Regions from separate parts of the Planotetraspora sp. GP83 genome, predicted to be linked through region 2. Evidence: riboswitches for the same ligand, from Rfam matches in the RefSeq annotation. Region 2 holds a riboswitch; each other region holds the start of a gene.
What was found. Region 2 has a riboswitch for cyclic di-AMP ahead of ABH927_RS29885 (glycoside hydrolase family 25 protein). Riboswitches for the same ligand answer to the same signal wherever they lie in the genome.

Region 1: it holds a riboswitch for cyclic di-AMP, as region 2 does, so the genes downstream of both, ABH927_RS01340 (CHAP domain-containing protein) here and ABH927_RS29885 (glycoside hydrolase family 25 protein) in region 2, are expected to answer to the same signal.
Region 3: it holds a riboswitch for cyclic di-AMP, as region 2 does, so the genes downstream of both, ABH927_RS31810 (coiled-coil domain-containing protein) here and ABH927_RS29885 (glycoside hydrolase family 25 protein) in region 2, are expected to answer to the same signal.

The regions. Positions count from the first base shown of each region.
Region 1 is NZ_JBGCBZ010000001.1:268,118-278,057, reverse strand. Features, by position in the region: gene ABH927_RS01360 (Ig-like domain-containing protein) at 1-9, opposite strand, end outside; gene ABH927_RS01355 (ATP-dependent RecD-like DNA helicase) at 264-2,501, opposite strand; gene ABH927_RS01350 (serine hydrolase domain-containing protein) at 2,500-3,981, shown strand; gene ABH927_RS01345 (alginate lyase family protein) at 3,991-5,184, opposite strand; cyclic di-AMP (ydaO/yuaA leader) riboswitch at 5,920-6,054, shown strand; gene ABH927_RS01340 (CHAP domain-containing protein) at 6,129-6,746, shown strand; gene ABH927_RS01335 (SRPBCC domain-containing protein) at 6,722-7,252, opposite strand; gene ABH927_RS01330 (helix-turn-helix transcriptional regulator) at 7,254-8,327, opposite strand; gene ABH927_RS01325 (epoxide hydrolase family protein) at 8,391-9,506, shown strand; gene ABH927_RS01320 (ArsR/SmtB family transcription factor) at 9,719-9,940, shown strand, end outside.
Region 2 is NZ_JBGCBZ010000028.1:67,356-77,295, forward strand. Features, by position in the region: gene ABH927_RS29870 (tetratricopeptide repeat protein) at 12-1,895, opposite strand; gene ABH927_RS29875 (MFS transporter) at 2,180-3,811, shown strand; gene ABH927_RS29880 (DoxX family protein) at 3,905-4,777, shown strand; gene ABH927_RS29885 (glycoside hydrolase family 25 protein) at 4,861-5,592, opposite strand; cyclic di-AMP (ydaO/yuaA leader) riboswitch at 5,605-5,751, opposite strand; gene ABH927_RS29890 (hypothetical protein) at 5,890-6,048, opposite strand; gene ABH927_RS29895 (winged helix-turn-helix transcriptional regulator) at 6,153-6,599, shown strand; gene ABH927_RS29900 (isopenicillin N synthase family dioxygenase) at 6,605-7,588, shown strand; gene ABH927_RS29905 (hypothetical protein) at 7,676-7,876, shown strand; gene ABH927_RS29910 (MarR family winged helix-turn-helix transcriptional regulator) at 7,829-8,365, opposite strand; gene sthA (Si-specific NAD(P)(+) transhydrogenase) at 8,432-9,835, opposite strand.
Region 3 is NZ_JBGCBZ010000034.1:3,881-13,820, forward strand. Features, by position in the region: gene ABH927_RS31780 (TrpB-like pyridoxal phosphate-dependent enzyme) at 1-921, shown strand, start outside; gene ABH927_RS31785 (SpoIIE family protein phosphatase) at 1,051-2,784, shown strand; gene ABH927_RS31790 (TIGR03086 family metal-binding protein) at 2,872-3,444, shown strand; gene ABH927_RS31795 (50S ribosomal protein bL37) at 3,496-3,573, opposite strand; gene ABH927_RS31800 (DeoR/GlpR family DNA-binding transcription regulator) at 3,732-4,538, shown strand; gene galT (galactose-1-phosphate uridylyltransferase) at 4,535-5,593, shown strand; cyclic di-AMP (ydaO/yuaA leader) riboswitch at 5,665-5,801, shown strand; gene ABH927_RS31810 (coiled-coil domain-containing protein) at 5,839-6,750, shown strand; gene ABH927_RS31815 (DinB family protein) at 6,903-7,412, shown strand; gene ABH927_RS31820 (RIP metalloprotease) at 7,461-8,765, opposite strand; gene ABH927_RS31825 (LuxR C-terminal-related transcriptional regulator) at 8,909-9,562, shown strand; gene lanKC (class III lanthionine synthetase LanKC) at 9,579-9,940, opposite strand, start outside.

The DNA.
Region 1 (9,940 bases), on a different contig from region 2:
GCTCAGCACAACCTCTCCCCCATGGGCGCAAAGGGCACCCCAAGACCTTATTAGGGGATGCCTGTTATATGCGCTATTTCCTCATGAGTTAGATCACAGTTCAGTTGCGAACAGGTGTGATCCCGTTTAGACACGGTAAGGTCCGCGTCAAAAAGGATCAATCGCCGCAGTCAGCCATTTATTCCGCGCCGTCAGGACGCGGGAAGCCGGTTCGTCAGGGCATGTGAGCCCGGCGGCCTCAGACACGTGAGCACACGGCCGCCTCAGGACACGTGGAGCCGGTGCGTGAGGCCCGTGTGGCGGCGGCCCGCACCCCTGGTGCGTACGGCCTGCGCGAGCGCGCGCCGGGACCCGACGATCACCACGAGTTTCTTGGCCCGGGTGATGGCGGTGTAGAGCAGGTTGCGCTGCAGCATCATCCACGCGCTGGTGGCCAGGGGGATGACGACGGCGGGATATTCGCTGCCCTGGGAGCGGTGGATGCTCACCGCGTAGGCGTGGGCCAGCTCGTCGAGCTCGTCGAAGGAGTAGTCGACGTTCTCGTCCTCGTCGGTGAGCACGGTCAGTTTGCTCTCCTCCAGGGACAGGCCGGTGACCACGCCGACCGTGCCGTTGAAGACCCCCGCCGCGCCCTTGTCGTAGTTGTTGCGGAGCTGGGTGACCTTGTCGCCCACGCGGAAGACCCGCCCGCCGTAGCGGCGCTCGGGCATGCCCTCCCGGGACGGCGTCAGAGCCTCCTGCAGGGCGATGTTGAGCGCGCCCGCCCCGGCGGCCCCGCGGTGCATCGGGGCCAGCACCTGCACGTCGCGCCGGGGGTTGAGCCCGAACTTGGCCGGGATCCGCCGGGCCACCACGTCGACCGTGAGCGCGGCGATCTCCTCCGGCTCCTCGCACGGGAACAGGAAGAAGTCGGGGAAGTCCCGCACCAGGGGCTGCTGCCCGGTGTTGACGCGGTGGGCGTTGACCACCACCCCGGACTCCTGGGCCTGGCGGAAGATCTGCGTCAGCCGTACGCGCGGGATCTCGGGGGCGGCGAGCAGGTCGCGCAGGACCTCGCCGGCGCCGACCGAGGGAAGCTGGTCGACGTCGCCCACGAACAGCAGATGAGCGCCGGGGGCGACGGCCTTGGCCAGCTTGTTGGCCAGCAGCAGGTCGAGCATCGACGCCTCGTCGACCACGACCAGGTCGGCGTCGAGGGGGTTGTCCCGGTCGAAGGTCGCGTCGCCGCCGGGCCGCAGTTGCAGCAACCGGTGCACGGTCGTCGCCTCGTGGCCGGTCAGCTCCGCGAGCCGCTTGGCGGCCCGGCCGGTCGGCGCGGCCAGGATGACCTTGGCCCGCTTCGCCCTGGCCAGCGTCACGACGGAGCGGACGGTGAAGCTCTTGCCGCAGCCCGGCCCGCCGGTGAGGACGGCGACCTTCTCGGTCAGCGCGAGCCGTACGGCCTGGGCCTGCTCGGGCGCGAGGTCGGCGCCGGTCCGGCCGCGCAGCCAGTCGAGGGCGGTGGGCCAGTCGACGTCGGTGAAGACCTTGAGCCGGTCGTGCCCGGAGCCCAGCAGCCCGAGCAGGGTGCCCGCCAGGGACCGCTCGGCTCGGTGGAACGGCACGAGATAGATGGCCGGGACCGTGCTCTCCCCCGCCGGAACCTCCTCCCGGACCACCCCTTCCTCGGCGACGAGCTCCTCCAGGCAGGCGGCGGTCAGCTCGGCGGACACCTCCAGGATCTTGACCGCGTCGGCGACGAGGTTGGGCGCCGGGAGGTAGCAGTGGCCGTCGTCGGCCGCCTGCGACAGGGTGTAGCGCAGGCCGGCCTTCACCCGCTCGGGGCTGTCGTGCGGGATGCCGACCGCCTGGGCGATGGTGTCGGCGGTCTTGAAGCCGATGCCCCAGACGTCGTCGGCCAGCCGGTAGGGCTCCTTGCGGACGACGTCGATCGACTCCTCGCCGTACTGCTTGAAGATCCGCACGGCGATCGACGTGGACACCCCGACGCCCTGCAGGAAGATCATCACCTCTTTGATGATCTTCTGTTCCTCCCAGGCCGCCGCGATCATCTTCGTGCGCTTGGGGCCGAGGCCCGGCACCTCCACCAGCCGGGCGGGCTCCTCCTCGATCACCCGCAGCGTGTCGACGCCGAAGTGGTCCACGATCCGCTCGGCCATCTTCGGGCCGATGCCCTTGATGAGCCCCGAGCCGAGGTAGCGCTGGATGCCCTGGATGGTGGCCGGGAGAACGGTGGTGTAGGACCACACCTCGAACTGCCTGCCGTACCGGGGATGAGACCCCCACCGGCCGGTGAGCCGCAGCGACTCGCCCACCTGCGCCCCGAGCAGCGGCCCGACGACGGTCAGCAGCTCGTTGCCGCCGCGCTCGGTCGCCACCCGCGCGATCGTGTAGCCGGTCTCCTCGTTGGCGTACGTGATCCGTTCGAGCACGCAGTCGAGGAGGGCACCGGGCGGCCTGCCCGCGGGATCGCCTGAAGGGCCGCCGGGAGGGGTGGTCATGGGTGGCATTCTGCCCCAGCCCATGCGGCGCCGCGCCATCCCCGGCATCAGCGAACTCACCCATGATCGGGCGCTAGCCTGGTGCGATCGCGACGCGGAGGGACGCGGCAATGGTTCTGGAGGGGTAATGGTGCTGGAAGGGACGGCCCGCGCGCTGCTGCGCAGGCTGGCGATCGAGCAGGCGGACGCGAGGGTGCCCTCGCTCGTCGCGGCGCTGGTCCGGGGCGGCGAGATCACCTGGTTCGGCGCCCGCGGGCGGGTCGGCGCCAAGCCGCCGGAGGAGACCACCCAGTACCGCATCGGGTCCCTCACCAAGACCATGGTGGCGACCATGGTGATGCGGCTGCGTGACGAGGGCCAGCTCGACCTGCTCGACCCCCTCGACAAGCACGTGCCCGGCACCCCGGTCGGCGATGTGACGATCGCGCAGGTCCTCTCCCACACCGGCGGGCTGACCGCCGAGTCGCCCGGCGACTGGTGGGAGCGCACGCCCGGCGTCTCCGTGCCCGCGCTGCTGGCCGCCCTCGGGCCGGAGTCGGCCAGGCACCGCCCGGGCCGCCGCTACCACTACTCTAACGTCGGCTTCGCCCTGCTCGGCGAGCTCGTCGCGCGCAAGCGGTCGGCGCCCTGGGAGGAGGCCGTGCGGGAGGAGATCCTCCAGCCGCTCGGCATGCGGGACACCACGCCGCGCCCGCGAGCGCCGCACGCGACCGGCTACGCCGTGCATCCCTGGGCCGACGTGCTGCTCCCCGAGCCGGAGAACGACCACGGGGCGATGGCCCCGGCCGGGCAGCTGTGGTCGACCGCCGCCGATCTCGCCCGCTGGGCGGCCTTCGTCGCCGGGGAGACCCGCGGTGTCCTGCGGCCCGAGACCGTCGCCGAGATGCGTGAGCCCGCCGTCGTCGAGGACGGCGACGCCTGGACGCGCGGCTACGGCCTCGGCCTCCAGCTCGTACGGCACAGCGGCCCGGCCGGCGCCCGCCGGCTGGCCGGGCACACCGGGTCGATGCCCGGCTTCCTGGCCACGTTCTGGGCCGACCCGGCCGACGGCGTCGCCGTGCTGTGGCTGGCCAACGCGACGTCCGGGATCCGCGGCCGGCTCGACACCGACCTGCTCGACATCCTCGCCCAGCACGAGCCGCCGCTGCCCGCCGAGTGGGCGCCCTCCTCCGTCGACGAGGACCTGCTGGCGCTGACCGGGCCGTGGTACTGGGGGCCCACCGCGTACGTGCTGCGGGTCCTGCCGAGGCGGGGGCTGTCGCTCACCCCCGTCAACGGCCACGGCCGGGCCTCCCGCTTCGCCGCCCAGGCCGACGGCACCTGGCTCGGCCTCGACGGCTACTACGCCGGCGAGACCTTCCAGGTCGTCCGCTCCCCGGCGGGCGTGCACCTCGACGTCAACACGTTCGTCTTCACGCGGGAGCCGTACGGCACGGCGGCCGCCGTGCCGGGCGGCGTCGACTCGGAGGGATGGCGGTAGCCCCGCTCGTCAGCTGGGGTTGCCGGCGTGGGTGAGGGTCTCCCAGGCCAGGAAGTAGTTCGCCCCGGCGGGCCGGTGCTTCTGCACGACCTGCAGGGTGCGCGGCATGCTGTAGCCGAGCCGGCCCGCCAGGGCGTTGTAGCCCACCTCGAACACCGGGCCGATGCCCGTGTTCAGCTTCCCTCCGCACAGCCACGAGGGGACGGCCGCGCCCAGCTCGTACTGCGAGTGGAAGCCCATGGCCAGCCTGAGCCGCTCCTTGCCCTCGGCGTACAGGTCGAGGCCCTGGATGCGGGCCGTCTCGGCGACGTGGATGGCCGCCTCGATGCCCCAGCCGGTGTGGCCGAAGTCGCGGCAGGTCTCCTGCGCCAGACCGTCGACGAAGGTCGTCTGACCCTCCCAGTAGTCGATGATCTCCGCTGACGTGTCGTACTTGCTGCCCGGCGCCTGCTTGGGCAGCGGCCCGTCCGACTTGAGGTAGATGTAGGCGGGCAGGCGGCCCCGCCACGTGGCGACCGCCTTGTCGAAGGCCGTCTTGTCGTCGAGGAACACGGCGATGCCGATCGCCGCGTCCGTCATGATGAGCTCCCAGTTGCCGTTCTTGTTCCGCGCGGCCGTGCCGCCGACCACTGGCAGGTAGACCGTGCGCAGCTTCGTCGCGAACCTCGCGGCGTTGGGCCAGCTCGAATACGTGTGCTTGATCAGCTCCGCGGCCCGGGAGAACGACGCCCCCGCCCAGCCGGTCTGCAGCGGCGCGTTCGAGTTCGTGTGGCTGGTGATCACGGCCGACCACGCGTCCATGATCTCGATCGCCTTCTTGGCGTATGCCGCGTTCCTGGTCAGGTACCACAGCAGGGCGTCGGTGTAGGCGGCCAGGGCGTCGCCCCGCTCGTCGGAGCAGCCGTAGTTGGGGTTGGAGCTCGGCCCGCACTCGACGACGGCCCGCGGCTTGGCCTTGTAGGACAGCGAGGCCAGCGGGCTGGCCTTGACCTGCGCGAACGCCGTCTTCCACGGCTCGGCCGTCAGCTTGGTGCGGACGAAGTCGAGTTGCGCCCTGCTGACCAGCACGCCCGGATGCGTGAACGCGGCCGGCGCCCTGAGGGCGTGTGCTCTAGGGGCGTGCGCCCTGGGGGCGGCCTGGGTGCCGGAGGCCGACGCGATGCCGGGCAGCAGAGTGAGGCCGGTGAGGACGGTCAAGGCCACGGCGGTCAAGGATCCACGTACCGATCGGGGCACGAGAGACAACTCCTTTTGGGGGAACCGTAAATGTCCCAATCCAAGCGATCTCTCGAAATGCCCGTCAACGGGGTGAGGAAGGTTTCCTTACCTTTAACGCGGACCTCAGGGCGCCTTAAGGCAGAGCCTCGCCGGAGGGGTGGTGTTCGCCGCCCCTCCAGGGGGGTCGCGCTGGCCTCTGGGGCCCATGTGAGGCCGATCGGAGTTCGCTGTCAGCGAAACGAGGCCCCTGGCCCGACGCCCCGGACGCGTCCCGATCCGGACCTTCCGGCGCTCGCTCGCGGCCGGTGATGTCGCCGTACGGCTCCCACTCGGCGCGGTGACCTGCGAGATCGCGCTCCGGTGATCGGCGGTGGGACGTCACCGCCGCCGAGCCACGCTGAATCGCCGCTCCGCGCGGGGATTGGAGGCGGCGCGGCCGTGTCTCGGGGTCCACGACCTGAGGCGCTTCCGCACGGCCTGCCGGGGCCGCCGGGCCGGGCGTCACCGGCGGGCGACGCCGTACGGCCCGGGCCCGCGAAAGGGGCCTCCCCACCCTCGATCACCAGCAGGTACACCGAGGACGTGACAAGTAAAACCTGACTTGTCCTTACTTGACCGGTTTCGGTCGGTCTATTACCTTTTAGGCAACTCGGGCATACCTGTCCAAATCTCTGGTCAAGGGTGCCAAGCCTCAGACCGACGCGGTCATCCAGCCGGATGGCCGCCCGGCCGCCGAGTCCGCGTCCGCGCGGAGCCGGGGACCCACCTCTCCTGGGGTGAATCGGCACGTAGTGCCGTAGGGCGTCTTCCAGCCCGAACCCGTCAGCTAACCCGGTAGGCGGCATGGAAGCAAGGGAGTAGACCCCACCATGCGAGCCCTCAACACCTGTATTCGTGCTGCCCTTGTCAGCGGCGCACTCGCTTCGGCGGTGCTGGCAGGAACCACGGCGGCCCACGCGGACGTCGCCGACACACCGCAAGTCACCGAAGTCGGCTACTCGAACGTCACCCCCCTCGCCCAGGCCGCCGCCGGACTGCCCAAGGTCAGCCCGTCCCAGCTGTTGAGCCTCGCTCAGAGCCAGGTCGGCATCAGGGAGAACAGCCTCGGCGGGGGCACCAAGTTCCAGGCCTGGTACATGTCCACCCCGCGTGCCCGGCAGACCCTCGCCCGCGACGGCGGCACCCTCGCCGGCTACGCCAACGCCGCCTGGTGCGACATGTTCGTCTCCTGGGTCGGCGACAGGCTCGGCATCACGCCCGTCCTGGGCTCCGACTCCTACACCGTGCAGCACGCCCGGTGGTTCGCCGCCAACAACCGGTGGGGCACCGCTCCCACGCCCGGCGCCGTGGTCTTCTTCGGCTGGAGCGGCGGCAAGTCCTTCGACGACATCGACCATGTCGGCTTCGTCGTCCGCGACAACGGTGACGGCACCATCCAGACCGTCGAGGGCAACACCGGCAACGGCGCCGTCGAGGTCCGGACCCGGTCCGCCGGCTCCGTCGTCGGATACGGCTACCCGTACTACACCGCGACCGACAAGGCCTGACCTCGCCTCATCTCCGCGGTACGGCCGGCGCCTGACGCATGGCCCCGCGGTACGGCCGGACCGTGACACACGCCTCTGCCCTCCCACCGAACCGCGCCCGGACGAACGGTTCCGGGCGCGCTTCGTTGGCGGTACGTGTCCCAGCCGGTCTTTATGGCCTCGTACTCGGTCTCCCAGTCGTCGCCGAGGACGCCGCTCTGCACCATCCGCAGCACGGTGCCGCCGCCTTCGCGTCCCTCGAGGAGATACTCGAACGCCATGAAATTCCCGTCGTCGGGCTCGGCGCCGCGGTGCGCGAGTCGTTTCCCGGGTTCCCAGGCGGTCACGGTGTTCTCCTGGCTCTGGCCGCCCAGGGTCAGCCGTACGATGCCGCCCTCGCCGGGCTCGACCACATTGCGTCCCATGAACCAGGAGTCGACTCCCGGGCCGGTGGCGGTCGCCTCCCACACCTGCCCAGGGGTGGCCTCCAGCTCGACTTCCTTGCGCAGTTCGAACGCGCGGCCCATCTCAAAACTCCTTCGTTCCGGTGGTGGCTGCGGCCTCAGGGCCACCATCATGCCCCGTTGAGGGCGCCGGACTCGCCTTCTCCGGCGCAGCGGGGGTGGCCTTCTCCGGCGCGGCCGCCGGGGTCGCGCGGGCGTAGCGAGCCGCCAGCGCGCGGATGTGCTCCACGAGCTCCGGGGGTTCGGTCACCTCGAAGTCGAGGTCGAGCAGGCCGAGATGGACGGCGAGCGTGTGCACGCTGTCCGCGCCCGTGACCAGGACGCAGGTCTGCCCGCCCAGCGCCTCGACGACGCCGACCGCGGGGTTGACGCGCCCGGACACGACCTCGGCGGGCGCGTGCACGACGACCCGCGCGTGATGACGCCAGGCCGCCGCCGAGACCCCGCGCGCGACGTACGCGGCGGTGCCGCCCTCCGGTGGTTCGCGGGGCGGGAAGCGCGGGCCGGTGGGCGTGCGCGGCTCCACGCGGTCCACCCGGAAGGTTCGCCAGTCCTGACGGTCGACGTCCCAGGCCACGAGATACCACCGGCGGCCCCAGGAGACGAGACGGTGCGGCTCTACCGTGCGGAGGCCGGCCGACCCGTCGTGGCCCCGGTAGTCGAACCGCAGCCGCTCCGAGTCCCGGCAGGCGGCCGCGAGCGCGGTGAGCACGGCCGCGTCCACTTTCGGGCCCGGACGGTCCGCCGGCACGGGCTCGGTGTAGGTCTGCAACGCGTTGACCCGATGCCGCAGCCGGGACGGCAGGACCTGTTCGAGCTTGGCGAGCGCCCGCACGGATGTCTCCTCGATGCCGGCGACGGTCCCCCCGGCGGCGGTCCGCAGCCCGACCGCCACGGCCACCGCCTCCTCGTCGTCGAGCAGGAGCGGCGGCATCGCGGCGCCCGCGCCCAGGCGGTAGCCGCCGTCGGTTCCCCTCGTCGCGTGCACCGGATATCCGAGGTCGCGAAGCCGTTCGACGTCGCGGCGGACGGTCCGCTCGCTCACCTCCAGCCGCTCCGCGAGGGCCGCGCCCGGCCAGTCCCTCCTGGCCTGCAACAGCGACAGCAGACGCAGCAACCGCGCCGAGGTCTCCAACATGGCTTCAAGTCTGCCCGGACTTCAGGACAGGACCTGACCGGAAGGCTCCGTAACGTTGTGGTCATGAGCGAGAACACCGAAATCACCCCCTTCCGCATCGCCGTTCCGCAGGCCGACCTCGACGACCTCCGCGACCGGCTGGGCCGTACCCGCTGGCCGGACGAGATCCCCGGCGCGGGCTGGGACTACGGGGTTCCCGTGGAGTACGTGAAGAGGCTCGCCGAGTATTGGCGTGACGGGTACGACTGGCGGTCCAAGGAGGCGGAGCTCAACCGATACCCGCAGTACACCACGGAGATCGACGGGCAGAACATCCACTTCCTGCACGTCCGGTCGCCGCATGAGGACGCGCTCCCGCTGATCCTCACCCACGGGTGGCCCGGCTCGATCGTGGAGTACCTCAAGGTCATCGAGACGTTGACCGACCCCGAGGACCCGGCGCAGGCGTTCCACCTCGTGATCCCGTCGCTTCCCGGCTTCGGCTTCTCCGGCCCGACCAGGGACAAGGGCTGGAACCGGTACCGCACCGCCAGGGCGTGGGCCGAGCTCATGCGGCGGCTCGGCTACGACCGCTACGGCGCGGCCGGCAACGACGGCGGCTCGTTCGTCTCGCCGGAAGTGGGCCGGGTCGATCCCGAGCACGTCGTGGGCGTGCACGTCACGCAAATCTTCTCCTTCCCCTCGGGAGACCCCGCCGAGTTCGAGAAGATCACCGAGGAGGAGAAGAAGGGCCTGGAAGTGCTGCAGTGGTTCTACGACAACAAGATGTCGTTCAACATCCTGCACTCACAGCAGCCGCAGACCCTGTCGTACGCGATCTACGACTCGCCCGCCGGGCTGCTGGGGTGGAACTCCCAGCTGTTCGGCGACACCGTCGACATCGACGACGACTTCATCCTGACCAACACGATGCTCTACTGGCTGACCGGCACCGCGACGTCGGCCACCCGGTTCTACTACGAGGACGCGCACGCCGAGCACCCCACGGAGCCCACGACCGTCCCGATCGGCCTGGCGATGTTCGGCGGCGACTTCGTCTCCATGCGGACGTTCGCCGAGCGCGACCACAAGAACATCGTGCACTGGAAGTCGTACGAACGGGGCGGGCACTACGCCGCCCACATCGTCCCCGAGGTCCTCGCCGACGACCTGCGCGCCTTCTACGGCGCACTGCGCTGACTCCTGACTCGCCGGCCCTCATGGGCGGTGGGGTGGTGGTTTCTACCCGGCGGTCATCGGCGCGAAGGAGGCCGGTGACGGCCGGGTGGCTCTGCGCCTGCGTGACGGACGCCGCCTGGACGCCCTTCCCGCCGCCTGCCCCGCCGGGCGGCCGTCACCCGGTGAAACAAGAGACGCGCTAGATCGCCATGGCCACGCTGCCTGTTTCGTAGGTGGCCACCTACGAAACAGGCGATCGCGAATTAGTCGAACCATCATTGCGTTATGCAGGCAAATGCCTGCATAATTTGAGTGTGAGGTTCGAAGCGAGAGAGATGGACTCGGTCTTCAAGGCACTGGCCGACTCCACCCGACGACTCCTGCTTGACCGTCTGCGCGAGCACAACGGTCAGACTCTGCGCGAACTGTGCGAACACCTGGACATGGCGCGCCAG
Region 2 (9,940 bases):
GGGCTCCGGCCCTACCGGCTCCGCGCCTGGTGGCGGCCGGGGTATTCGCGCATGAGAACACGCCGTGGAGTGATGCGGAGCACGTCGTTGTCGGGCACGGCGACGCCCCGGACCTCCGCCCAGAAGCGCGGGTCCCCGACGAAGAGGACGACACGCGGGTCGCGCTCGACGGCGTCCCACGCCTCGTCCCCCGCGATGAGCCGGAACTCGCCGGACGCGCTCACCGACGTCACCGCGCTTACCGCGAGCGCCCTCGGCCCGTCGGGCTCGGTGTAGGCCAGGACGACGCTCCGCGAGTAGGTGGCCGCGTGCCGCACCTCGTCGCTCAGGCCCGTGGAGGGGCTCATGTCGCCGGGAAGCCGCGGCCCCCGCGCCTCGGAGAGGACGAGCGACGCCCGCCACGGACCGGCGCCGCCGCGCCACCACGCGCGCGCGGCCCGCGCCCCGAACGCCAAGCCGACCAGCGCCAGCGATCCCCACGAGCCCAGCAGGGACGACCGCTCGACCACGTCCCACGCCGCCTCACCCGCCGTACGGCCCCCGTCCTGTACGGCTCCCGCCGCGGTCGTGCCGGCCGTGGGGGACACTCCGGCGCCGGCCATCCCGGCGCCGGCCATCCCGGCGACGGTCAGGCAGGCGATGGCGACGAGGAGCGCGAGGAACGCCACGGCCAGCCAGCGGTCGGCGCGCAGGAACGGCCCGAGGCGCAGCGCCCGGCGGCCCCCTGTCCGCCGTGCCAGGCGCCTTCTCGCGTACAGCAGGCCGCCCAGCACCGCGAGGGCGGCGAGAGCCGTACGGGGCTCGCCGGTCAGCGGCAGCAGCGCGGCGAGCACGGTCAGCCACCACACCCGTCCGGCGACGATCCAGAGCGTCACGTCGATGTCGCGCAGGGCCGTACGGTCCGCCGGCACTGCGGCGAAGTGGCCGAGCGCCCGGAGGGGCCGCCCCCGCCAGGCCTCCGCGAGCAGGCGGACCACGGCCACGGCCACGCCGTTGAAGAGCACGAGGCCGAGCGCTCCGGCCCAGACGCCGCCCGCCGCCTCTTCCAGGGACGCGGGCGTGACCGGCGGGAGGGTGGCCAGGCCCGCGACGTAGGCCGCGATCGCCATGAGCGTCACAGAGACCGACATGCTGAGCCACAGGTCACGACCGAGCATCGCGGGGACGTACGGCCAGGCCCGCACACGGCCCGCCTGCCTGATGGTGATCGCCAGGACGGCCCCGAGCACCACGGCTCCGCCGAGCTGCGCCTCGCGGTGCAGCCCGAGGCCGAGCCCGGCGACGGACACGGCGGTCAGCGCCGCCGCGAGCAGCACGCGCACCTGGCGGGACCAGACCTCGACGGCGTGCCGGGCGCGGCCCGTCTCCCTGGGGTCGACGTCCCACGCGGGGTCGTGATGGGCTCGTGGCCGCTCCCAGCGCAGCAGCGTGAGGCCGAGGTTGATCCGCGCGCCGGGGTGGTCGGGCGTCCTGCGCAGCGCCAGCTCGTAGGACCTCGCGGCCCGATCCTGCTCTCCCCTGAGCAGGGCCAGGTCGCCGGCGAGCACGTGCGCGTCGGGCTCGTCGGGCGCGAAGCGGACGGCTTTGCGGGCCTCGGCCCACGCGTCCCGCCAGCGGCCGGGGACTCGGCGGAGTGCGCCGCCCAGGCGTAGTCGCGCGGCCCAGGAGCCCGGTGCCAGCCGAACGGCCTCCCGGGCCGACGCGACCGCCTCGGAGTCGCGGCCGAGGCGCTCAAGGGCGAGGCTCGCCAGGCGATGCCCCCACTCTCCGTCCGGGTCACGGCCGACCGCCTGGCGGGCGGCCTCCAGCGCCGCCTCCGGCTGGTCGCGGGACAGCCTCGCCACCGCGACCGCGCACCAGGCGCGGGGATCGGCGCGGTCGTGCGGGGGCGGCACCGGGGACGTATCCCATTCATCGATATCGCTCCCCACTCCCGCATGATCCATTGCGGGTCGCGGATTGCCTAGACGCCGGATATATACCTATAGCTCTCTAGAGAGGCTCTGGAATCGTTGTCCGGATATGTTCCAGAGCTGACCCGAAGCGGCTGAGAGATCCGACGGCGATGGCCTAAGCTGCCACGCATGTTCCAGCGGGCCCGGAGCCCTGAGCGGCCTACGATCACCCACGGCGGTCCCGGGCGACCTGTGCTCACGGGAGCCCTGAGCGGCCTATGATCATGGCTGCGGCCTCGGCCGAGTCCGGCGCCGTCCGCGCCGGGGGCGTCGTGCGTGAGCACCGGGCGAGCCGGTGGTCGATCCTCGTGTTGCTCTGTTTCAGCCTGCTGCTGATCGCCGTCGACGCGACCGTGCTGCACATCGCGGTGCCCGCGCTCACCGCCGCGCTGGAGCCGAGCGCCGTCCAGCTCCTGTGGATCATCGACATCTACTCGCTGGTCGTCGCGCCCCTGCTGGTCACCTTCGGCACGCTGGGCGACCGGTACGGCAGGCGCCGGTTCGTGCTCGCCGGCTATGTGGTGTTCGGGCTGGCGTCGCTGTCGGCGGCGTTCTCGTGGACGCCGCTCGCACTGATCGTCTCGCGGGCCCTCCTCGGGGTCGGCGGCGCGATGATCATGCCGGCCACTCTTTCGATCATCCGGCAGGTCTTCACCGACCGGCGGGAGCGGGCCATCGCCCTCGGCGTCTGGAGCGCGGTCGCCGCGGCGGGGGCCGCCGTGGGCCCGCTGATCGGCGGCGTCCTCGTCGAGCACCTGTGGTGGGGCGCGGTCTTCCTCATCAACGTGCCGCTGCTGCTCGTTGCCCTGCCGCTGGCCGTACGGATCCTCCCCTCGTCGCCCTGCGGCTCCACCCACCGGTGGGACGCCCCGAGCGCCGCCCTGTCCACGGCCGGCATCCTCGCGGTCGCGTTCGGGCTGAAGGAGGCGGGATACGGCCACACGATCGGCCGTGGTCTCGCCGTGGCCGTGTTCCTGGCGGGGGCCGCGCTGCTGGTCTGGTTCGTGCGCCGCCAGCGGCGGCTGGCGTCCCCGCTGCTCGACCTCGGGCTCTTCGCGGAGCGCGCCTTCGCGACCGGAGTCGCCTGCGTGCTGCTGGCGATCTTCGCCCTGGTCGGGCTGGAGCTGATGCTGGCGCAGTATCTCCAGCTCGTGCTCGGCCTGTCGCCGCTGGAGGCGGCCGTCCGGATGCTGCCACTGATGGTCGCCGCGATCGCCGGCGGCCTGGCGGCCGCGCACGTGCTGCGGCGGATCGGCCTGCGCGCCACCATGAGCGGCGGCCTGGCGCTCACCGCGCTGTCGCTCGCCCCCGTGCTCACGTGGGGTGTGGAGCAGCACTCGGCCATGCTGACCGTGTCCTTCGTGGGGATCGGCTTCGGCGTCGAGGTGGCGCTGCTCGCCGCGTCCGACACGATCATGGCGTCCGCCCCGGAGTCACGCGCCGGAGGGGCCGCCGCCATCGAGGAGACGGCCTACGAGCTGGGCGCCGGGCTCGGCATCGCGGTCCTCGGGACGATCACCACGGTCGTCTACGCGCCGGTTCTGGGGGTGATCCCCGGTGTTCCCAGGCACCTGATGGCCCAGGCCCGGGAGTCGCTCGCCGCCGCGGCCCATGTGGCGGCCGAGACTGGCGGCACCGCCGGGCCCGCGCTGCTCGACGCGGCCCGCGTGGCCTTCGTCACGGCCCTGCACAGCACGGTCGTGGTGAGCCTCGCGCTGCTCTCAGTGACGGCGCTGGCCGTGGCCGTGCTGGTCCCCCGCTCCTCCTCACCCGGGAGGGCACCCGCGCCCGCAACCGGGCCCCGGCCCTCACCCCCACTTGCGCCCGCCGAGGAGCGCAGGCCCGTCTCGGCCTGACCCCGGCCATGTCGTGGCGGGGGCATGCATGAGACCGCCGGTTATGGGGAGATTGTCTGGGCAAGCCACCCCCAGCCCCCCAGAATGAGTGCCGTGAAGAGAACCCTCCACGATTTAGCCTCGCTGGCCGCCCGGATGGGCGTCGGCGGGATCTTCTTCGCCAACGGCTGGCACAAGCTCGAAGCCGGCCTCACCGCCACGGGCACGGAGTTCGCCAAGCTCGGCGCCCCCCTGCCCGGCTTCTGGGCGGCCGCCGCCATGCTGATCGAGCTGATCGGAGGGACGCTGCTCATCGCGGGCCTCGCCGTACCAGCCGTCGGCCTGCTGCTCTTCGCCGAGGCCGTCGCCGTCTTCATCCTGACCGCGGGGGACACCGGGCTGCCGCTCACTGGAGGCGACATCGAGCTCATCGTGGCGCTCGGCGCCGCGTCCGTGCTGCTGGCCGTCGGAGGGGCCGGCCGCATCTCGGTCGATCACATGGTCGTCATCAAGCGGCGCGAGGCCGAGGCGGCCGAGGACTTCGCGGCGGAGGCGGAGGCCGACGCCGTGATCGCCGCCCTGCGCGAGCCGAGGACGCCGGCCCCGGCCGACCGGCACGCGACGGAGCTCACGGACCGGGCCGAGCCGGGGTCGGCCGGGAAGCCGAAGGGATCGCCGGTCGAGCCGGCCACCCGGAAGGGCGCCGGCGCGAAGGGGCCCGTCACCTTCCCGGCCTCGTCCTCATCCTCAGCCTCGGCCTCGGCCTCGGCGTCATCCGGCGACAAGGACGGCACGGCCTCGAACACGGCCGGGAACACGGCCTCGAACACGGCCTCGAACACGGTCCCCAAGGGGCGGCTCCGCCGTACCAAGCGGGACGAGACGACGGAGAGCCCGGCGGAGAGCCGCAGCGAGGCTCCCTCACGCACCGCGGAACCGGGCGACACCCTGGTCGCAGGAAGGCGCACGCCCGCCGAGCCCGACTGAACCCTGGAACCATCCCTGGCGCCTGCGGGAGCGAAAGCCGGCCACTCCACGCGCCCGCAGGGACGGCCGGCAGCCGGTTCGGCTCAGCGGCGGCCGAGGGCGCGCAACTGGTCGGGAGTCAACGAGGAGACGTTCTGGTCGACGGGGGCGTCGGTGTACTGGTGGATCGTCCAGGACTTCCAGTCGGCGGGCGGCGTGACGGCGCCCATGGCCTCGCTGTAGTTGGCCACCCACAACGGATAGTCGGCCAGGCCGTAGCCGTAGGTTTCGGCGAAGTTCCAGCCGCTGTAGAACAAGGGTGTGACGCCGGTCTTGGCCTTCACGTACTCCAGCCAGGTCTTGGCCCACGCGTTGACCTGGGCGACGGACTGGTCGTCGGCGGTCTCCAGGTCCAGCACCAGCAGGTCCCCGGGCTTGGCGGGCTGCGCGTTCACCACGGAGAGGAAGTGATCGGCCTCGGCGACGGGATCGTTGCCCGGGTGGCCGTAGTGGTAGGCGCCGCGCACGATGCCCTTCTTGGCGATCTCGTCCCAGTGCCGGGCGAAGGAGGAGTCGTCGAAGGTCAGGCCCTCGGTGGCCTTGATGATGCCGAACTTCGCCGGGCTGGCACTCCAGTCCCAGTCGGACTCGTAGCCGGAGACGTCTTCGCCGTAGGTGAACCCGTCGGCGTGCGCCGGGCCCGTCAGAAGGCCGGTCGAGACGGCGGCCGACAGAGCCAGGGTCACACCGGCGATGGCGGACCGCAGACGCCTGCCGGGGAGGCTCAGCCGGCGCTTGGGAGAGGGAGAGGTCGAGGAGAGTCGCTGGTGGGGCATGTAGGGGTTGGCTCCTTGCTTCCATACCGCCTACCGGGTTAGCTGACGGGTTCGGGCGTGGAAGTGCCCTACGGGCGCGGCTGGGGGGCCGACGCTCCGATTCACCCCGGAAAGGTGGGTCCCCGGCTCCGCGAGGTGCGGATTCGGCGGCCGGCGCTCCGGTCGGGACGGATCCCACCTGAGACGCACGGTCCGGGCAACTGACCGGCAACGGAACAACGCGGGGGTCAACGCCGTCCGTGCCGTGGGGACTAAAGGTACACATAACGCAACTAGGATGTAAAGAGTACAAAACGGTCAGTCAACGGCGCCTGTCAGCCACGGCTCCGCGATGGGGGCCTTCAGGTGAGGGCGCGCAGGAGGCCCGGCCAGGGCGGCGGCGTCGGCCCGGGTGAGCGCGCCCCCCACGGTCACCCCTCCCGCCGGCATGAACGGCACCTGATCGAGAGCCCGCACCAGGCGCCGCGTGCCGCTGCGACTTTCTCACCGCACCCCTGTGGCGCGTCAACCTGGACGGTATCCAGCAGGTATTGAGTACTTAAACATGCTATATTTCCCGAATGGATACCGGCTGCGAATATGACGTTCTGAGCGTGGACTGTCCCTCCCGTGTGATCCTCAACAGGATCGGCGACAGATGGACTCTGTTGATCATCGTGGCGCTGAGCCGCGAGGTTCTGCGGTTCTCCCAGCTCCGCGCACGGGTCGGCGGAGCGACTCCCAAGGTCTTGACGCAGACGCTTCGAGCGCTTGAGAGAGACGGGCTCGTCAGCCGCGAGGTCTTCCCCGTGGTGCCGCCCCGCGTCGAATACCGGCTCACCGAGCTGGGCCGTTCGCTCCTGGAACCCATCGCCGCGGTGAAGAAGTGGGCCGAAACCCACGTCGAGGAGGTCCTGGAGGCGCGCGAGCGGGCCGACGCCATGGCCTCCGCGTCCTCCATGTCCTCCGTGTCCATGTCCTCCGTGTCCTCGTCCATGGCCGGGCCCCGCGCGGGCGTGCTGGGGTAACGATCATGTCGAGCGCTTCCGGACCGCTGCCGGTCATCGATGTGAGCCCGCTCACCGGCCCCGACTCTCCCGGCGAGCGTACGGCTGTCGCCCGCGAGATCGAGGCGGCCTGCCGGGACAGCGGGTTCTTCTACGTCAGCGGCCATGGGGTGTCCGCCGAGCTGATCACCCGGCTGGACGGCGCCGCGCGGCGGTTCTTCCGGCTCCCGCCGCAGCGCAAGTTGGAGATCTCCATGGACCGGGGCGGCCGGGCCTGGCGCGGCTTCTTCCCCGTGGGCGGGGAGCTCACCTCCGGTCGTCCCGACCTGAAGGAAGGGATCTACTTCGGTGTGGAAGGCGCGGCCGACGACCCGAGGCCGCTGCACGGGCCCAATCTGTTCCCGGTCCAGGTGCCGGAGTTGCGCCCCGCCGTACTCGCCTATCTCGACGCGCTCACCGGGGTCGCGCAGAGCGTCATGCGCGGGATCGCGCTGAGCCTCGGGCTGGAGGAGGATTACTTCGCCTCCGGCTACACCGCCGCGCCGACCATCCTTTTCCGGATATTTCACTACCCGCCCTCGCCGCCGGACTCGATGGACTGGGGGGTCGGCGAGCACACCGACTACGGCCTGCTGACCCTGCTCCTCCAGGACCACAACGGCGGGCTCCAGGTCCACACCTCACGGGGCTGGATGGAGGCTCCGCCCATCCCCGGCACGTTCGTCTGCAACATCGGCGACATGCTCGACCGGCTGACCGGCGGCCACTACCGGTCGACGCCGCACCGCGTGCGCAACCTGAGCGGCCGGGACCGGCTGTCGTTCCCGTTCTTCTTCGACCCCGGCTGGGACTGCGAGGTGCCGCCGCTGCCGTCCCGCCCCCAACGCGACGGCGGGCGCCCGCGCTGGGACGGCCAGGACCTCCGCGCCTTCACCGGGACGTACGGCGACTACCTCCTCGGGAAGGTGTCGAAAGTCTTCCCCCAACTGCGGGCCGAGGTCATCGACTAACTGGCTGTGCTGTATCCAACAGGCGCAAACGTGTAATCAAAAGGAGGCCATCGCCCACGACATCTCGGCTTCGGCCCCGCGGTCGCGATGGCGGGCGGAGTGGCGCTGTTCCTGCTCGGCGACGTGTGGTTCCGGCGTGTCTTCGCGCTCGGGCACGCACCGGCGCGGCTGCTCGCGGCGCTGGTCGTGGCGGCGAGCTTCCCACTGGGGATGTGGTCGTCGGCTGCCCGGCTCGGCACCCTAGTGGCTCTTCTGGTCGTCACACTCTCCCTGGAGCGCGCCCCGTAGGTGCTCGGCGACCTCGCACATCGACGGCACCGGGCCGCCGTCCGCCAGAGATCCCGCGACGAGGCGGCGCAGCAGCTCTCTGAGCGTCTCGCGCTCATGGTCGTCGAGGGGGCCCAGGAAGTGCGCCTCGGCACGGTCGATCTCGGCCGTGACCTGCGCAAGGCGCTCGACTCCGAGCTCGGTCGCCGCGATCAGCCGGTTACGCCGGTCCGCGGGGTCCGGGCGCCGCTCGACCAGGCCGGCCTTCACGAGGTCGTCGACCAGGTAGACCATCACCGTGCGGTCGAGGCGGAGCTGACGGGCCATTTCGATCTGGTTGCGGGCGCTCTCGTGGACCGCCGCCGACAGCACCAGATATCCCCGGTGACCAGCGGGAAGCGACTCCGCCGCGAGTTTGGTCACCGTCAGGTGGGCATGCAGCGCCTGACCCAGCAACCATCCGAAATCCACCTCAAGGCCGGCAGGGAGCTCGCACGCCAGTTCTCTCACGCTTTTATGATAGACGGCGCCTTGACAGATGGGCTTGACTTAAGACAGTCTGTCATGCTGACGATTTCAGTCGGTGAAGCGCTCCACCCTGCGCAGCTTGTTCATCGCGTCCAGAGCGGCGACCTTGTACGACTCGGCGAGCGTCGGATAGTTGAAGACGGCGTCGACCAAATAGTCGATGGTGCCGCCGCAGCCCATGACCGCCTGGCCGATGTGGATCAGCTCGGTCGCCCCCGTGCCGAAGACGTGGACCCCGAGCAGCGAGCGGTCCTCCGGGGAGACGAGCAGCTTCAGCATGCCGTACGTGTCGCCGATGATCTGGCCTCGGGCCAGCTCACGATAACGGGACACGCCGACCTCGAAGGGGATCAGCGCGTCGGTCAGCTCGTCCTCGGTCCGGCCGATGAAACTGATCTCCGGGATGGTGTAGATGCCGATCGGCTGGAGCCCGTGCATGCCGCTCACCGGCTCGCCGCAGGCGTGGTAGGCCGCGAGCCTGCCCTGCTCCATCGAGGTGGCGGCGAGCGAGGGGAAGCCGATGACGTCGCCGACGGCGTAGATGTGCGGCACGGACGTCCGGTAGAACTCGTCCACCGTGATCCTGCCGCGCTCGTCGGCCGACAGCCCGGCCACCGGCAGGGCGAGCTTCTCGGTCATGCCCTGGCGCCCGGCCGAATACATCACCGTGGCCGCCGGGATCTTCTTCCCGCTCTCCAGGATCGTCAGAGCACCGCGCGGGTGCCGCTCGACCGCCGCGACCGTCTCGCCGAACCGGAACGTGACCGCGAGATCGCGCAGGTGGTACTTGAGCGCCTCGACCACCTCGAGGTCGCAGAAGTCGAGCATCCGGTCGCGCCGCTCCACCACGGTGACCTTGGTGCCGAGCGCCGCGAACATCGAGGCGTACTCGATGCCGATGACACCCGCGCCGACGACCACCATCGAGTCGGGCACCCGCTCCATCTGCAGGATGCCGTCGGAGTCGATGATCGTCTGGTCGTCGAACTCCACGCTGCCGGGCCGCGCCGGCCGGGTGCCGGTCGCGATGATGATCTTCTCGGCGGTTACCTTGACCTCCTGGCCGCGGTCGTCCACCACCGCGATCGTGTGCGGGTCCACGAAGTGCCCCGACCCGGTCAGGACGGTCACCCGGTTGCGGGCGAGCTGGTTGCGGATCACGTCGATCTCACGCCCGACCACGTGCCGCGTCCGCACGGTCAGGTCGGTGACCGTGATGTCCTCCTTCACGCGGTAGCTGCTGCCGTACATGTCCCTCTGGGTGAGCCCGGTGAGGTACAGCACCGCCTCGCGCAGGGTCTTGGACGGGATCGTTCCCGTGTTGATGCACACTCCGCCGAGCATGTCGCGGCGCTCGACGATGGCCACCCGCCGCTCCAGCTTCGCGGCGGCGATGGCGGCCTTCTGGCCGCCCGGTCCAGACCCCAGGACAAGAACGTCGAAGTCGGTCACATCGACAGTGTGAGTGCCGGAAGCCGTACCGGAAAGACCTTGCCCGGCTTCACCGGTGCCGATACGGCGCGTGAAGCGGGGCTCTCAGCCGCGATGCCACGCTGA
Region 3 (9,940 bases), on a different contig from region 2:
TTCGCCTGCGCGCAGTACGGCCTGGCCTGCGAGGTCTGGATGGTGCGGGCCTCCTATGACCAGAAGCCCTACCGCAGGTCGCTGATGAAGGTCTACGGCGCCACTGTCCACGCCAGCCCGTCGGCGGTCACCCAGTCGGGGAGCAAGATCCTGGCGGACGACCCGGCCTGCACGGGCTCCCTCGGCATCGCGATCAGCGAGGCAGTCGAGGTCGCGGGCTCCCGCGGCGACACGCGGTACGCCCTGGGCTCGGTGCTCAACCACGTCCTGATGCACCAGACCGTCATCGGCGAGGAGGCGCTGGAACAGCTCGCCGCGTTCGGCGAGACCCCAGACCTGATCATCGGCTGCACCGGCGGCGGCTCCAACTTCGCGGGGCTGGTCTTCCCGTTCCTCCGGGAGAAGCTGGCCGGGCGGATGGAGCCGGTGCTTCGCGCCGTCGAGCCCACCGCGTGCCCGTCGTTCACCAGGGGCACGTACGCGTACGACTTCGGGGACACGGCGGGGTTCACGCCGCTGCTGAAGATGCACACCCTGGGACACGAGTTCGTGCCCGACCCGATCCACGCCGGCGGGCTCCGTTACCACGGCATGTCGCCGCTGCTGTCTCACATCTACGAGCTGGGCATGATCGAGGCGGTGGCGAGAAACCAGACCGAGTGCTTCGAGGCCGGGCTCCGCTTCGCCAGGACCGAGGGCGTCCTGCCGGCTCCCGAGCCCACCCACGCGCTGGCCGAGACGATCGCCGAAGCGCTCCGGTGCGCGGAGACGGGCGAGGAGAAGGTCATCCTGACCGCCGTCTGCGGGCACGGCCACTTCGACCTGCCGGCCTACGAGCGCCACCTTTCGGGACAGCTCGACGACTTCGCGCTTCCGCAGCAGCGAATCGACGAGGCCCTGGCCCGGCTGCCCGCCGTCTGACCCGTCCGTACGGCAGGCGGTGCCGTACGACTCGCGTGCCGACCATGGCTCATCCCCGAATTTCAGAAATGCGAGGTATCCCCTCCCATACGATGCTGGAACAGCACCGTTATCCGCCGGAGTAGTCGATTGAACCGGAATTGCGTCATCAAGGATCCCGCCCTCGGGAACCGCGTCGAATGGCGTCGAAGCAGCGCCCAGTCCGCGCATGAGCGGCTGGCGTTCCTCAACGAGGCCAGCCGCCGGATCGGCAGCACGCTCGACCTGGCGGAAACCAGCCGCGAGCTCGTGGACGTGACCGTTCCGCGCTTCGCCGACGTGGCCGCGGTCATGGTGCAGGACCGGCTGATGATCGACGGCGAGCTGCCCTCCCGGCCGGTCGACGGCACCACGCTCGTGCGCCGGGTGGCGCTGGCGGTGTCGAGCGACGACCCGGACGCCTGGGTGAGCGTCTTCCCGGTCGGCGAGGTGACGGTCTACCCGGCGATGCTTCCGCACGCGCAGTGCATGGCCACCGGCAAGCCGCTGATGTACCCCGTTCTCGACAAGGAGAGCGCCCGGCTGATCGGCTCCAGCATCGACCGCGAGGACGCCGTCGCCGATCTCCTCACCGACTCGTCCTTTCTCGCCGTGCCGCTCCAGGCCCGGGGCCGGGTGCTCGGGTGCGCGGTGTTCAGCCGGCGGCCGGGCAGCCAGCCGTTCGAGGTGCAGGACGTCGCGGTCGCGGAGGAGATGGCCGCGCGGACGGCCGTGTGCGTGGACAACGCCCGTCTCTACACCCGTGAGCGGCGCACCGCGCTGACCCTGCAGAGCAGCCTGCTCCCCGTCGACCTGCCGCAGCCTCTGGGTATGGAGATCGCCTCCCGCTACCTACCGGCCAGTGACCTGATGGGCGTGGGCGGCGACTGGTACGACGTGATCCCCCTGCCGGGCTGCCGCTCGGCCCTCGTCGTGGGCGACGTCATGGGCCACGGCACGCGGGCCGCCGCCACCATGGGCCAGCTCCGTACGGCGGCGCGCACGCTGGCGAGCCTCGACCTGCCGCCCGACGAGGTGCTCTTCCGGCTCAACCTGATGAGCCAGGACCTCGACCCGACCCAGATCGCGACCTGCGTCTACGCCGTCTACGATCCGGTGACGCGCAACTGCGCCTTCGCCCGCGCCGGGCACGTTCCCCCCGTGCTGATCCACCCGGACCGCTCCACGGAAATCATCGAGCTGCCGTCGGGGCTCCCCCTGGGCATCGGCAGCGACCCGCTGGAGATGCGCGAACTGGTCCTTCCGGCCGGCAGCGTCCTCGCCCTCTACACCGACGGCCTGGTGGAGAGCCGGGAGCGGGACATCGACGCCGGGATCATGGCGCTGCGCCGCCTGCTCGCCGGGCCGGTCGAGGACCTGGAGGACATGTGCGACGTCACGATCAGCAGCCAGCGGCCCGGCCACGAGCGTGACGACATCGCGCTGCTGCTGGCCCGCGTCCGGGACCTGGACCCCGACGAGGTGGCCTCCTGCCCGTTGCCGGCCGACCCCCGGTTCGTCGCGCACGCCCGCCGCTTCGTCCGGGCCACGCTGGCGTCCTGGCGGCTCGGCGCCCTGTCCGACAGCACCGAGCTGATCGTGAGCGAGCTCGTCACCAACGCCCTCAAGCACGGGTGGCCGCCGATCGAGCTGCGGCTGCTGCGCGGCCGGACGCTCGTGTGCGAGGTCGCCGACGGCTCGCCGGTGAGCCCCGCCCCGCGAGCGGCGGCCTCCGACGAGGACACCGGCCGAGGCCTCCAGCTCGTCAAGCGGTTCGCCTACCGATGGGGCACCCGTCCCACCACGTTCGGAAAGATCGTCTGGGTGGAGCAGAACCTCCATTGACCCCGTCGTTCCCAAGCCGGCGACCGAGTATGACCTGATCATTGGGAAGAGTTACGGTCGAAGGGAGGCTCCTGGGCGAGGAGGGACATGATGATCGATATCCGTGAGGCGTACCGCCGGGCGTTGGACGGCTTCGGGAACCGGCTCCACCTCGTGGCGGACGACCAGTGGGAGCTGCCGACCCCTTGTGTGGACTGGGACGTGCGGGCGCTGGTCAATCACATGGTGAACGAGAGTTTGTGGGCGCCGGAGCTGCTGGCCGGGCGGACGGTCGGCGAGGTGGGCGACGCCTACGACGGCGACGTGCTGGGCGACGACCCCATCAAGGCGTTCGAGGCGTCGGCGCAGGGCGCCGTCCAGGCGGTGTACGCCGAGGGCGCGCTGGCGAGCGTGACGCATCTTTCGTTCGGCGACGTGCCGGGAGAGGACTTCATCAGTGAGCTGTTCGCGGACGCCTTGATCCACACGTGGGACCTGGCCCGGGCGATCGGCGGGCCGGAGCGGCTCGACCCCGAGCTGGTCGAGGCGTGCGCCGAGTGGTTCGCCGAGGCGCAGGAGGGCTACCGCCAGGCGGGAGTGATCGGGGACCACCGGGACGTGCCGGCCGACGCCGACGCGCAGACCCGGCTGCTCGCCGCCTGGGGCAGAAGGAACTGGTAGACAGGCCCACCGGAAGGCTAGCGCGCAGGCCTCCGCAGGCCCGCCGGAAGGCTAGCGCCCAGTGGGCCGCTTGCCGTGGTTCGCCTTCTTCTTCTTGCGTGCCTTGGACTTGCGTGCCCGCTTCCCCATCGCCGACCGCCTTTCCGCCGTCGTACGGCTCCGCTTTCCACTGTCCTCCAGGGCTAACGGGTTGCCTAGGCCTTCCGTGCATCTCCCGTCACCAAGATTCAACATTTCACCGTTGGCAAGGTGGCATAATTTGTTTGAATCTGTTGATAGGAGCGGTGATGCTGGCCCAGCAAAGGCAGCAGGCGATCTTGGAGCGGGTCCGCAGGACGGGCGGCGTGCGCGTCGCCGAGCTCGTGCGCGATCTCGGGGTCTCCGACATGACGATACGGCGGGATCTGGAGGTGCTGGCCGACCGGGGGCTGGTGGAGAAGGTCCACGGCGGGGCCACCGCCGCCGGCACGGGCTCCACGGAGGAGCCCGGCTTCGCCGCCAAGTCGATGCGGCAACAGCCCGAGAAGGAGGCCATCGCCCGGAGAGCCGCCGAGCTCGTACGGCCCGGCACCGCGGTGGCGCTCTCGGCCGGCACCACGACCTGGACCCTCGCCCACCACCTCGTGGACGTGCCGGAGCTGACCGTCATCACCAACTCGGTGCAGGTGGCCGACGTCTTCCACCGGGCGGCCAGGTCCGACCAGACCGTTGTGCTGATCGGCGGCGTCCGCACGCCGTCGGACGCGCTGGTCGGCCCGGTGGCCGTCGCCGCCGTCCGCTCCCTGAACGTCGACACGCTGATGCTGGGCGTCCACGGGATGAGCTCCAGGGCGGGCTTCACCACGCCGAACCTGCTCGAAGCGGAGACCAACCGCGAGCTCGTCGCCGCCGCGCAGCAGCTCGTCGTGCTGGCCGACCACACCAAGTGGGGCACGGTCGGCATCAGCACCATCGCCGACCTGGAGCAGGCCCACGTGCTGGTCAGCGACACCGGCCTCTCCGAGGAGGCCCGGGCGGAGCTGTCCGATCACGTGGGAACGCTCCTGCTCGCGGAACCGTCCACGCACGCCGAGCTGGAGGCAGCGGCACTGTGAAGCGCACGATCACTCATCTCGCCGATGGCCGGGAGCTGCTCTACTTCGATCGGAGGGACGACGCCGACCACAGCGCGATCGACACGCGTGACCTGCCTCCCCGGCCGCTGGCGTCCGAGCTGCGCTACGACCCGCTGATGGACGAGTGGGTGGCCGTCGCGAGGCACCGGCAGACCCGGACCCACCTCCCGTCGGCCGACGAGTGCCCGCTGTGCCCGGCCCACCCCGGCTCGGAGATCCCTTCCTTGTACGACGTCGCGGTGTTCGAGAACCGCTTCCCGTCGTTCAGCTTCAACATCGGGGAGTACGAGGAGGTCGGCGGTCTCAGCCAGGTGCGGCCGGGGATCGGGCGCTGCGAGGTCGTCTGCTTCACCCCGGTCCACGACGCCTCCTTCAGCTCGCTGAGCGACGACCAGGTCGAGCTCGTCATGGAGGCCTGGGCCGACCGCACGTCGGAGCTGTCGGCGCTGCCCGGTGTGGAGCAGGTCTTCTGCTTCGAGAACCGCGGGGCCGAGATCGGCATCACGCTCCCCCACCCTCACGGCCAGATCTACGCCTACCCCTATGTCACGCCCCGGACGCGGCAGATGCTCGAGGCCGCCGCCCGGCACCAGGGGGGCAACCTGTTCGCCGACGTCCTGGCCGCCGAGCGGAAGGGGCCGCGCGTGGTGGCCTCCAACGAGCACTGGACCGCGTTCGTCCCGGCCGCCGCCCGCTACCCGTTCGAGGTCCACCTCTACCCGCACCGGCGGGTTCCGGACATCCCCGGGCTGTCCGCCGAGGAGCGCTCCGCCTTCGGGCCGCTCTACACGGACGTGCTGCGCCGCCTGGACGGGCTGTTCGGGGTCGCCATGCCGTACGTCGCGGCCTGGCACCAGGCGCCGGTCTCCCACGGGCGCGACCTGGCCTATCTCCACCTTCAGCTCTTCAGCATCCGGCGGGCCGCGAACAAGCTGAAGTATCTGGCGGGTTCGGAGTCGGCGATGGGCGCCTTCGTCAACGACGTGCTCCCGGAGGAGGCGGCCCGGATGCTCCGGGAATCGGTAACGAGTTGATCTCTGATTGATTGCGACTTGGACTGGCTAGAGCCCATTCTTTACCACTACTATCCCTTGCACCGGCTGACACAGCCGGTGCGCCTAATCCCGGGCGCCTCGCCCGGGAGCCGGGGACCCATTAGATCCCGGGGTGAAGGCACGCGTGTGCCCGGGCTCCTCCAGCCCGAACCCGTCAGCTAACCCGGCCGGCAGATGGAGAGGAGTGGGCTCTGCCCCGCGCATTCCCCCTGGTCGCCGCTGCGGTGACGGCCGTCCTGCTCGTTCTCGGTACGGCTTCCGCCGGCAACGCCGCCCCCAAGCCCAGCGAGGGCCGGCTCAAGAAGCAGCTCGCGGCACTGGAGAAGCAGGTCAACGGTCTGATCGCCGACTACAACGCCACCCGGGTCGAGCTGGCGAAGGCCCGGCAAACGGAGAAGACCGCCCGCGATCGGCTCGCAACAGCCCAGGCCGACTACGCCACCGCGCAGCGGCAGGTGGCGCAGATCGCCGGGCTCCGCTACCAGACGAGCACCGCGTTCATGGCGCCGCCCGACCCGGCGGCGTCGGCGGTGGTGGACCAACTACAGGCGGAGCAGGCCGCGGCGGTGAGCCGGTTCGCCCAGGTCCGCACCGATCGCCAGCGGGCGGCCGACGCCGCCGCGGCGCTGACCACGCAGCTCAAGTCGCAGTCGGACAAGGTCGCCGGGCAGCGCGAGGACGCCGAGAAGCTCATCGGGCAGATCAAGGACAACCTCGCGCAGCTCATCCCGATCGCGCCGGACCGGCTGGCCAACGGCTCCTGGGCTCCCGAGTTGCCCGTCGGCGCCGACAACATCACGCCCCGCATGCGGCTCATGCGGGCGGAGGTCGAGAAGCACTTCGCGCTGAAGTACACGGTCGGCTGCTACCGCGGCGAGAGCAGCGGCGAGCACCCGCTGGGCCGCGCCTGCGACTTCATGATGAGCTCGGGCGGCATGATGCCGTCCGCGGACATGAAGGCACTGGGCGACACCATCGCCGCCTGGGCCATCAAGAACGGCCCCAAGCTCGGCGTGATGTACGTGATCTGGAAGCAGCGGATCTACAATCTCGGCAGCCCTGGCTGGCGGCCCATGTCCGACCGGGGCGGGATCACCGCCAACCACTACGACCACGTGCACATCTCCATGTACTGACCCCGATCTCCCAGAGCCGGCGGTCTCCGAAGCCATCCGTCCCACCCCACGATCACGCGGGTGTGCGCGCCCCGCCCCCGCGGCCCGCACACCCGCGTGATCACATGAGAAACAATGTGACATCGATCAGGTGTTCGGGCAGGATGCCGTGAATGACTGACACACGGATCGACCCGCCCCCGGTCGCGGACGAGCGGGAGATGCTCACCTCGTGGCTCGACTGGCACCGCGAGACACTCGCCGTCAAGTGCGCCGGCCTGACCGAGGAGCAGCTCCGCCTGCGCTCCGCGCCGCCCTCCACCCTGTCGCTGCTGGGCCTGGTCCGCCACATGGCCGACGTGGAGCGCAGCTGGTTCCGCAGGCGCTTGAACGGCGAGGACCTCGACTTCATCTACTTCAACGAGGACGACCCGGACGGCGAGTTCGACAACGTCGGCACAGCCTCCGCCGAGGAGGCGTTCGCGACGTGGCGGGCCGAGGTGGACGGCGCCCGGGCGGCCGCCGCCGCGTGCCCCGACCTCGACACGCTCGCCAAGCGGGAGCGCGAGGGCGTGCGCTACTCGCTCCGCTGGATCCTCGTCCACATGATCGAGGAGTACGCCCGGCACAACGGCCACGCGGACATCCTCCGCGAGCGCATCGACGGCGTCACCGGCGAATAGCCGTACGGCGACCGCCGCCAACCCGCCTCACCCGAGATCAGCCGGAGATCAGCCGGAGATGCGGACCGGGTTGACGAGGTCGGCGTAGATGAGCAGGCCGCCCATCACCAGCAGGAGCGCGGCCATCGCGTACGTGAGGGGCAGCGCCTTAGCGACGTCCACGTAGCCCGGCATGGGCCGCCGCCGCACGCGGGCGAAGACGCGCTTGAGGCCCTCCCAGAGGCCGCCCGCGATGTGGCCGCCGTCGAGCGGCAGCAGCGGGATGAGGTTGAACATGCCCACCGCGAGGTTCAGCCCGGCCAGCAGATTGATGAAGAAGATGATCTTGTTCTCCGGGGAGAGCTCCGACGCGGCGATCTCACCGCCGATCCGGCCCGCGCCGACGATGCCGATCGGGCCGTTGGGGTCGCGCTTCTCCCCGGAGAACGCGGCCTGCCAGACGCCCACCATCTTCTTCGGGATGTTCACCATCGACGCCGCGGTGCGCTTGGTGAGGTCCCACATCTGGCCCACGACGTAGCCCGGGCCCTGCTTCTCGATGACGGCGGTGGGCGCCACGCCCAGGAAGCCGACGTTCTTGTCGATCTTCGCGGGGTCGTCGAGCGCGGGCCGGTCCTGGGCGATCAGGTCGACGTTGACGGTCATGTGCTCGCTCGCGCGGTCGACGCCCAAGGCGGTCGTCCCCGCGCCGTGCGCCCGGATGAGCCGGGTCGCCTCCTCCCACGAGCTCACCGGGGTTCCCGCGACCGACGTGATGCGGTCGCCGGGACGCAGGCCGGCCTTGGCGGCGGGGGTGAGCGGATCGCTGGGCCGGCACTCGCGCTTGTCCGCCTGGGCGGCGGGGATCACGCACTTCGACACCGAGGACACGGTCGGCTTGAGCACCTGGATCCCAAAGCCCATGATCACGATGGCGAACAGCACGAAGGCGAGGACGAAGTTCATCGCCGGCCCGCCGAACATGATGATGACCTTCTGCCACCACGGCTTGCGGTAGAAGACCCGGCCCTGGTCACCGGGCTTGATCTCCTCGGAGGCGACGGCCCTGGCGTTCTCGATGAGCCCCTGCCACGGGCCGGTGGAGACGCTGCGCAGCTTGGTGGGGTCGTCGTTCGGGCGGGGCGGCAGCATGCCGATCATCCGGATGTAGCCCCCGAGGGGGATCCACTTCAGGCCGTACTCCGTGTCCCCGCGCCTGCGGGACCACACCGTGGGGCCGAAGCCGACCATGTACTGCGTGACCCGGACCCCGAAGAGCTTGGCCGGGACCAGGTGGCCGATCTCGTGCAGCGCGATGGAGACCAGCAACCCGACGAACAGAACCACGAACCCGGCCGCGGAGAGCCAGCTCATCAGCGCGTACCCCCGAGTCGGAGAAAGTGCCCTGCCAGACGTCGCACCCTTCGAGGGTAGCCCACTGCGCTCCCGGGCGGCCCGGTTCCGCGGACGGTTCGGCTTGCGAGGGGTTGACCGAATAGGGACACTTCGTTGACACTATGCATCCGGTCGATCACCCTGTGAGAGACCGTCCTGAGGGGAGCGCCTTGATCCGGATCCTGGTTGCCGAGCACCTTCCGTTGGTGCGGAGAGGCCTCGTGGCCTCGCTCGACAGCGAGAGCGATCTCGAGGTGGTGGCAGACGTCGGCTCGGGGGAGGACATCGTCCCGGCCGCGCTCGACGTCCGCCCCGACGCCGCGGTGATCGACGTCGATCTGCCCGGGGTGGACGGGCTGAGCGCCGCCGCGCGGCTGGGCGAGAAGGTGCCCCGCTGCCGGGTGATGATCCTCTCGGGCCAGCCCAACCCGGGGCACGTGAGGCGGGCCTTCGCGGCCGGGGTGCTCGGCTACATGAGCATCCAGGTGGCGCCGGAGCAACTCGCCGACGGCATCCGCCGGATCAGCGCGGGACGCCGGGTGGTCGACTCGGACCTGGCGGTCGCCGCGCTGGAGGCCGCGGACAACCCGCTGACCCCCCGCGAGCTCGACGTCCTGCGGATCGCGGCGGGCGGAGCGCGGTCCAAGGAGATCGCCGACCAGCTCTTCCTCTCGGTCGGCACGGTCCGCAACCACCTGTCCCGGATCCTGTGCAAGACGGGCGCCCGCAGCCGCGTCGACGCCGTCCGGATCGCCACCGACGCGGGCTGGCTCTAGGGACTGGATCCAGTCGCTAGACCTCCACACGCGACCGGCCCGGCTCGCCGAGGTTGAGCGCCGGCATGGCGCCGCCGAGGAACGGCAGCCGCACCGGCTCTCCGTGCAGGGCCGCGCCCACCGCCAGCAGCACCCCGGCCGTGCCGGTGGCGAGGTCCATGGACAGGCGCAGCAGCCGCTCGCCGGGAAAGGCCAGATGGCCTTGGTAACCGACCGCGTGCCACGACAGGGCCGCGAGCTGCCGGGCGGCCTCCGGGTCCTCCCGCCCCCAGCCGCCGGCCCGGTCCCTGCACAGGTACGCGAGGATCCCGGCCCGGCCGGAGAACAGGCCGGACTGGAGGTAGAAGTGCGACCGGGCGGCCCTGTCCAGCCGCTCCC